Regions from separate parts of the Halomonas sp. NPDC076908 genome, predicted to be linked through region 2. Evidence: predicted binding sites of a transcription regulator. Region 2 holds the regulator's gene; each other region holds the start of a gene.
The links. The regulator FNR, encoded in region 2, switches genes on or off when oxygen is low (the NO sensors DNR and NnrR bind a similar motif). The targets are predictions, from matches to a motif close to TTGATNTANATCAA.
Positions count from the first base shown of each region.

Region 1: the regulator FNR is predicted to act here: its motif matches at 1,115-1,128, upstream of dsrO (sulfate reduction electron transfer complex DsrMKJOP subunit DsrO).
Region 3: the regulator FNR is predicted to act here: its motif matches at 939-952, upstream of ACQKE4_RS09130 (OmpW/AlkL family protein).

Region 1 covers NZ_JBNNIW010000009.1:119,118-121,363, reverse strand. The annotation lists gene nrfD (NrfD/PsrC family molybdoenzyme membrane anchor subunit) at 1-269, opposite strand, end outside; gene dsrO (sulfate reduction electron transfer complex DsrMKJOP subunit DsrO) at 253-1,029, opposite strand; gene ACQKE4_RS07560 (XRE family transcriptional regulator) at 1,287-1,559, opposite strand; gene purE (5-(carboxyamino)imidazole ribonucleotide mutase) at 1,768-2,246, shown strand, end outside.
Region 2 covers NZ_JBNNIW010000015.1:39,826-42,071, forward strand. The annotation lists gene ttcA (tRNA 2-thiocytidine(32) synthetase TtcA) at 1-916, shown strand, start outside; gene fnr (fumarate/nitrate reduction transcriptional regulator Fnr) at 909-1,655, opposite strand; gene hemN (oxygen-independent coproporphyrinogen III oxidase) at 1,738-2,246, opposite strand, start outside.
Region 3 covers NZ_JBNNIW010000012.1:39,155-41,400, forward strand. The annotation lists gene ACQKE4_RS09125 (YqcC family protein) at 1-47, shown strand, start outside; gene ACQKE4_RS09130 (OmpW/AlkL family protein) at 192-833, opposite strand; gene putP (sodium/proline symporter PutP) at 1,024-2,246, opposite strand, start outside.

The DNA of each region.
Region 1 (2,246 bases), on a different contig from region 2:
TGGGTGTTGGCGTAGGCGTAGAAGTGCCAGAAGCGCAGCGGCTGGTGTAAATCTGCCAACAAGGCTACCGGTGCTACCAGCGTCGTACTAACGCAGGCGATGAGCGCCAGACGTGCCGTAGGCAACCACGCTTTTTTGCCGAATATTAATGCTGGGGCAGCGAGCCACAAACTTGCGTAGGAGATCGCGATCATAAAAAAGTACTGTACCGCCCAGGGGTACCAGGCAATGTCATAACGCGGGGCGAGCAGTTCAATGGTGGAATTCATAGCCCATCTCCTGGCCGTGGGGGTCAAACACTTCAAGCGCCACGGGTTCCGCCACGGGGCGTGTGGTGAAGCGTTCATCCATCCCGAGGTAGAACACTTGGGGAAGCGTGTTTTTTTCTGGCTGAAGTACCATCAGCGCATCACGGTGCTCTTGAATCATGCGGCTGATTTGGCTGTCAGGATTGCGCATATCACCAATAATCCGCGCACCTCCAACACAGCTTTCAACACAGGCGGGCAGTAGCCCTGCCTCTAAACGATGCGCGCAGAACGTGCACTTGTCGGCGGTTTGGGTGCGCTCGTTAATAAAGCGGGCGTCGTAAGGGCAGGCGTTAACGCAATAAGCGCAGCCCACGCAGCGGTCGCTATCAACCACAACGATGCCATCCTGCTGTTGGTAGGTAGCTTCAACGGGGCAAACGGGCACGCAGGGTGGGTTTTCGCAGTGGTTACACAGGCGTGGCAGCATAAACGTGGCCAGCTCACCGCTCTCCTGGTGCTGAACTTCGTACTGGGAAACCGTGGTGCGAAATTGGCCAAGCGGTGCGGCGTTCTCGATATGACACGACACCGTACAAGCCTGGCAGCCGATGCACTGGCGAAGATCAATCAACATGCCGTAGCGCTTTGTGGGATCACCTTCGCGACGGGCAGGCTGTTGATTAATGCCTGCTTGGGCAAGGCTAGAAAAGGGTACCAGTGCAGCGCCTGCGCTTAAGCGGGCCAGCTGGCCGAGTAGCGAGCGGCGTATGGCGTCCATAGCGCCTCCTTAGCGGGTAAAACGTCATTCGCAGGGGCGAATGGTCGGGGTACGCTAAGATTACGCCTTAAGTTGAAGGGGAAAGTTGATTCTCGTCAATGAGTTAGCGCGCTTTTCTTAATGCTCCCTTAATCTTAAAGCGCTAACTAATTGTTTTCATGAAAGACGCCCTATTAAGCGTGACAAATAAAAACAGGCTGACCCAATGGGCCAGCCTGTATCGAAAAAGGGAGTAGATTCTGATGTAGTCGCTGTTGCTATGGCGCCTCCAGCTCTAAGGTGCGACGCAGTACATTGAGTTCATCAATGTTGAGGTGCTCGAGCCTTCCGGCGAGCAGGTCGCTGACCTTTTGCACTGGAAGACCCGCCCGGCGGGCGATATCACGACTTCCTAGGTCTGAAATAGCAATCAGACGGGTAATAATACGCATTAGGCGCGTACGTTTTTCTAAATCCCTGACGTCGAGGTCAGGGCTGCTTCGCGGAGGATCCAGCGTTTCTGCGTAAGCGGTTGAGTATGCCGTACTCATGTGACTCCATCAGTCTGAAATGACAATCACACAATGCCGCCAAGTCGCGCGCTTTTCAATGCCTAATTTGATGAAAATTTCACGACGAATGCCAAGCCCGTAAACGAGCGGGCTCTGGTAGACTATTCGCCTTCTTATTTTCAGGTGAGTCGCGTGCGGCTCGTTAAACGCGTTTGCTTTAATAGGCCATTGGCCGAGGAGTTTTTGCATGTCGAACAGCGCACCCAAAGTGGGCGTGATCATGGGGTCAAAGTCTGATTGGCCGGTCATGGAGCACGCAGTGGCGATGCTAGAGCGGCTGGGCGTTCCTTATGAAACCCGCGTGGTGTCCGCGCACCGTACACCTGATCTGCTGTTCGATTATGCTAAGAGCGCCTCTGAGCGAGGCCTGCAGGTGATTGTGGCGGGCGCTGGCGGCGCTGCCCATTTGCCGGGCATGGTGGCTTCGCAAACGCCGCTGCCGGTGCTGGGTGTTCCGGTAGAGTCGAAAGCATTGAAAGGCTTGGATTCGTTGCTCTCCATTGCGCAGATGCCGGGTGGTATCGCCGTGGGCACGCTGGCGATTGGTAAAGCGGGCGCAACCAACGCAGGCTTGCTAGCGGCACAAATTGTCGGCCTGCAAGATGCGACCGTAAGAAGTGCTGTTGAGGCGTTTCGCGCTGAGCAGACTCAGAAAGTACTCGATAA
Region 2 (2,246 bases):
CGACCCCGCTCATTTTGATGCTACTGGCTTGGATCCTGTTGAGGCAGCCCCCGTTGATACTGTCCAAGATCTATCAGAGCAGGCTGATGCCAAGCAGAAGCGTGAGTTTAATAAGCTACAGAAGCGCCTGCGCCGAGAAGTGGGCAACGCGATTATTGATTACCAGATGATTAACGAAGGTGATCGGGTGATGGTGTGCCTTTCCGGTGGCAAGGACAGCTATACCATGCTGGAGATTTTGCGCAATTTGCAGCGCAATGCGCCGGTCAATTTTTCGCTGGTAGCCGTCAACTTGGATCAAAAGCAGCCGGGATTCCCAGAGCATGTGCTGCCAGCGTATCTGGATAAGCAGGGCGTGGAGTATCACATTGTCGAGCGTGATACCTACTCGGTAGTGAAGGAGAAAACCCCAGAAGGCAAAACCACCTGCGCGCTTTGTTCACGCCTGCGGCGCGGCTCGCTATATGGTTTTGCCGAAGAGATTGGCGCCAATAAGATAGCCTTGGGCCATCACCGGGAAGATATTCTTGAAACACTTTTTTTGAATATGTTCTTTGGTGGTAGCTTGAAAGCCATGCCCCCCAAGCTTTTATCCGATGATGGTAAAAACATCGTCATTCGGCCACTGGCGTACTGTAAAGAGTCAGATATTGCAGAGTTTTCGCGGCTGATGCAGTTTCCGATCATTCCCTGCAACTTATGCGGTTCACAACCTAATATGCAGCGTCAGGTAGTGAAGGAGATGCTCGCCGAATGGGACAAGAAATTCCCTGGCCGTTTGGAAAGCATGTTTAAAGCCGTCACTAATATTGCACCTTCGCAGTTGGCGGATCGCAGCCTGTTTGATTTTGCAGGCTTGGAAACGAAGCAGGCTGAGCTGTTAGCTGGGCGCATTAACGCCTTTAATATCAGCTAACCGTTTGCTCTTCTTCTTCGGCGAGGGTGATTAAACGCGGCATATCGAGAATATTGACCTCTCTACCTGAAACCGCCACCACGCTCTGCTGCTGGAAGCGGCTTAAAATACGGCTGACCGTTTCCACAGCTAAGCCAAGGTAATTACCGATGTCGGCTCTGGGCATGGAGAGTCGAAAGCTATAAGGCGAGTAGCCCCGGTGGCGAAAGCGATCCGACAGCGTGATCAAAAAGGTGGCCAGGCGCTGGTCGGCGGTTTTGCGCGATAGCAGGCGCATCATGCGGCGATCATCACGTAACTCCTTGCTCATACTGCGATACAGCTGTCCGCGCAGTTCGGGGAGCTCTTCCGAGAGTAAATCCAAGCGATCAAACGGGATCTCGCAGACGGTGGTTGTCTCCAGGGCGATCACGCTACCGGGGTACTGCTCTTCATCGATACCATCTAGCCCCACCAGTTCACTGGGTAGATAGAAGTTGGTTAGCTGCTCGCTGCCGTTACCTTCGGCGGTCATCTGTTTCAAGCTGCCCGAACGAACGGCGTAAACGCTGGTGAAGGTGTCGCCTTGCCGAAACAGTGGCTCACCTTTTTTCAGCGGTGAGCGTCGTCGAATAATAGCATCGAACTGGCCCATATCGTCCAGCTCAAGGGCAAGCGGCAGGCAAAGTGAACTCAGACTGCAGGTTTGGCAGCGAGCTTCGTGCGGTAGCGAGCGGCGATGGCTCATAGGTTCCAACATGCTTTGCTCCTTGCGTTAGTTACGCTGATATTATACGGACCGCAACTAGTATGGGAGCTTTCGCACCCTAGCGACAAGTTGATTAAACAATCTTAGAGTAGCGCTGCCCTGTTTGCCCAGGTAGATGGGCATCGAACGCCATGGCTAAATGGCGAATGAGCAGCCGCCCTATGGGCGTTGCGCTAAGCTGGTCGCCACTTCGGGTTAACAGGCCATCTTTCTCGGCGCTCTGCAGACGCTCAAGGGCAGCCGCAAAGTAACGCGGTGCATCAATATTCCAGCGTTCACTGACGGCGGCCAGGTCGATGCGCATATCGCACATCAGTCGCTCAATAACGTCCCGACGAATCAAGTCGTCTTCGGTTAAGCGCAGCCCCTTTACAGTGGCTAACTGGCCTTGATCCAGTGCCGCCTCATAGCGGGCAAGGTCGCTTGGGTTCTGCGCATAGACATCGCCAACCCGTGAGATAGCTGATACGCCAAGGCCGATTAAGTCGCACTGGGCATGGCTTGAGTAGCCCTGGAAATTGCGTTGCAGTGAGCCCTCGTGCTGAGCAACGGCCAGGCTGTCATCCGGGCGGGCAAAATGAT
Region 3 (2,246 bases), on a different contig from region 2:
TGGTGCGGGCGGTAGAGAGAGTCGACCAGTTGGTAACAGAAAGCTAACGGTTATCGAAAACTGAATATTGTTGGAACAAAAAAGCCTGCTCGCTGAGCAGGCTTTTTGGCTGATGCAAGCTGGTGGGCCGCTTAGTGGTGGTCGGCATAGCAGCGTACGACATAGTGATGGAAAACTCAGCAGCGGATAACTTAGAAGCGGTAGCTAAGCCCCGCCATGACAACAAGCGGGTCAATCTCCACGGTTCCTGCAGAGGCACCATTAACGCTAGCATCGGTATCGATATCGATGTACCAGGCAGCGGCATTCAGCGCCCAGTTATCATCGATTAATAAATCGATACCCAACTGGGCTGCTGCACCCCAAGAGTCGTCTAGATCTAAATCGCCAATCGCCAGCTCTTCATCTGAAAAGTGCGTGTAGTTAATACCTGCACCAACGTAGGGTTGAACGCGCGACTGAGTGCCGCCTAGTGGGTAGTACTGCAGCGTTAACGTAGGTGGTAGATGTTTGGTAGAGGCAATATTGTCGCCGTTCAAATGAATATCATGTTCAAACGGCAGCGCCGCCAGCAACTCAACGCCAACTTTATCGTGGAAGCGATAACCTAAAGTGAAGGCAAAATTGGTTTCATCCTGTACATCTACTGACAGAGCACCGTTGGCCAGTGAGCCGTTGTCGCTTTTAGGGGCGATTTTGGCGACACCCACGCGGGTAAAGAAGTCACCAGCACCGTAGGCAAATGCCTGGCTGCTGACTGCCAAAGTGGCAGCGGTAAGCCCCGCAGTGAGTAGAAGAGGGAGAGATCGAGTACAGAAAGATAGGTGGCGCATAGCATCGCTCCTGACCGTTAACATGATTCGTTAGCGCGTCGTTAATGGTTGGTTTAAGTGGTCGCGAACCATGTAGCCAGTATATCTAGGAGGGGGGAAGCGTTATTGACCTGGGGCAAAGAGAAGTGCACAAACCTCCCCGTGTCGGTGTCACTGACACGGGGAAGGTTTACGATCAAGTTATAGAGGGTTAGCGGGTGATATGCTGATATTCACCAGCATCGGCAGTAATGCTGCTCACCACCATAATGGCAATAAAGGAAGCGATGAATCCGGGAATGATTTCATAAACCCCGGGACCGCCCATGAATTCCCCGTTCCAGCCCAAGGCAATCCAGATCATGACGGTGGCGGCACCTACCACCATACCCGCGATGGCGCCAGCACCATTAGTGCGCGACCACATCAGTGATAGGATAATCAGCGGACCGAACGCCGCTCCAAAGCCTGCCCAAGCGTTACTCACCAGTCCCAACACCTGCGAGTCTTCGTTAGAGGCAATAACGGCAGCAACGATGCCCACCAGCACGACACAGACACGACCTACGGCCACAGACTGTTGCTCAGTTGCGTTTTTGTGCAGGAACAGGCGATAGAAGTCCTCTGTCAGTGATGATGACGCCACCAGCAACTGACTGGAAATGGTACTCATAACCGCAGCAAGCAGTGCCGCATAGAGGAAACCAGTGATCAGCGGGTGGAACAGCAAATTGGCTAGGATAATAAAGATTGTTTCCGGATCCTGGACATCTAAACCATTACGGATGGCGTAGGCCCGGCCAAATATACCCAGTGAAACGGCACCAATCAGGGAAATAAGCATCCAGCCCATACCAATGTTGCGGGCAACAGGAACATCTTTCTGTGACCGGATAGCCATGAAGCGCACAATGATATGTGGCTGCCCGAAGTAGCCCAGCCCCCAGGTAACCGCAGACAGCCACCCTATAAAGGTGAGTCCCGATGTCCAGGATAACAGCGTGGGATCGACTTCATTCAGGGTCTGAGACGTTTGGGAGAAACCGCCGCCACCTTCGCCGAACAGCACAACTGCAGGCATGATGATTAACGCTAACATCATGATGCAGCCTTGCACGAAGTCGGTCATGCTCACGGCCAGGAAACCGCCGACAACGGTGTAAATAAGCACCACGCCTAGTGTGATCATGACGCCCATGGCGTAGTTGCTCATATCACCGAAGTTATAAATCCCGGAGAACGCACTCTCAAACAGCTTGCCACCTGCCACTAGGCCGGACGCGGTATAGACTGAGAAAAAGATAACGATAACGATGGCGGACACCGTTCTCAGCGACATTGCCCGTGTGGGGAACCGGTTTGCCAGAAATGCAGGAATGGTAATCGCATTGCCGTAATGAATCGTCTGTTCACGAAGACGCGGTGCGACCAATA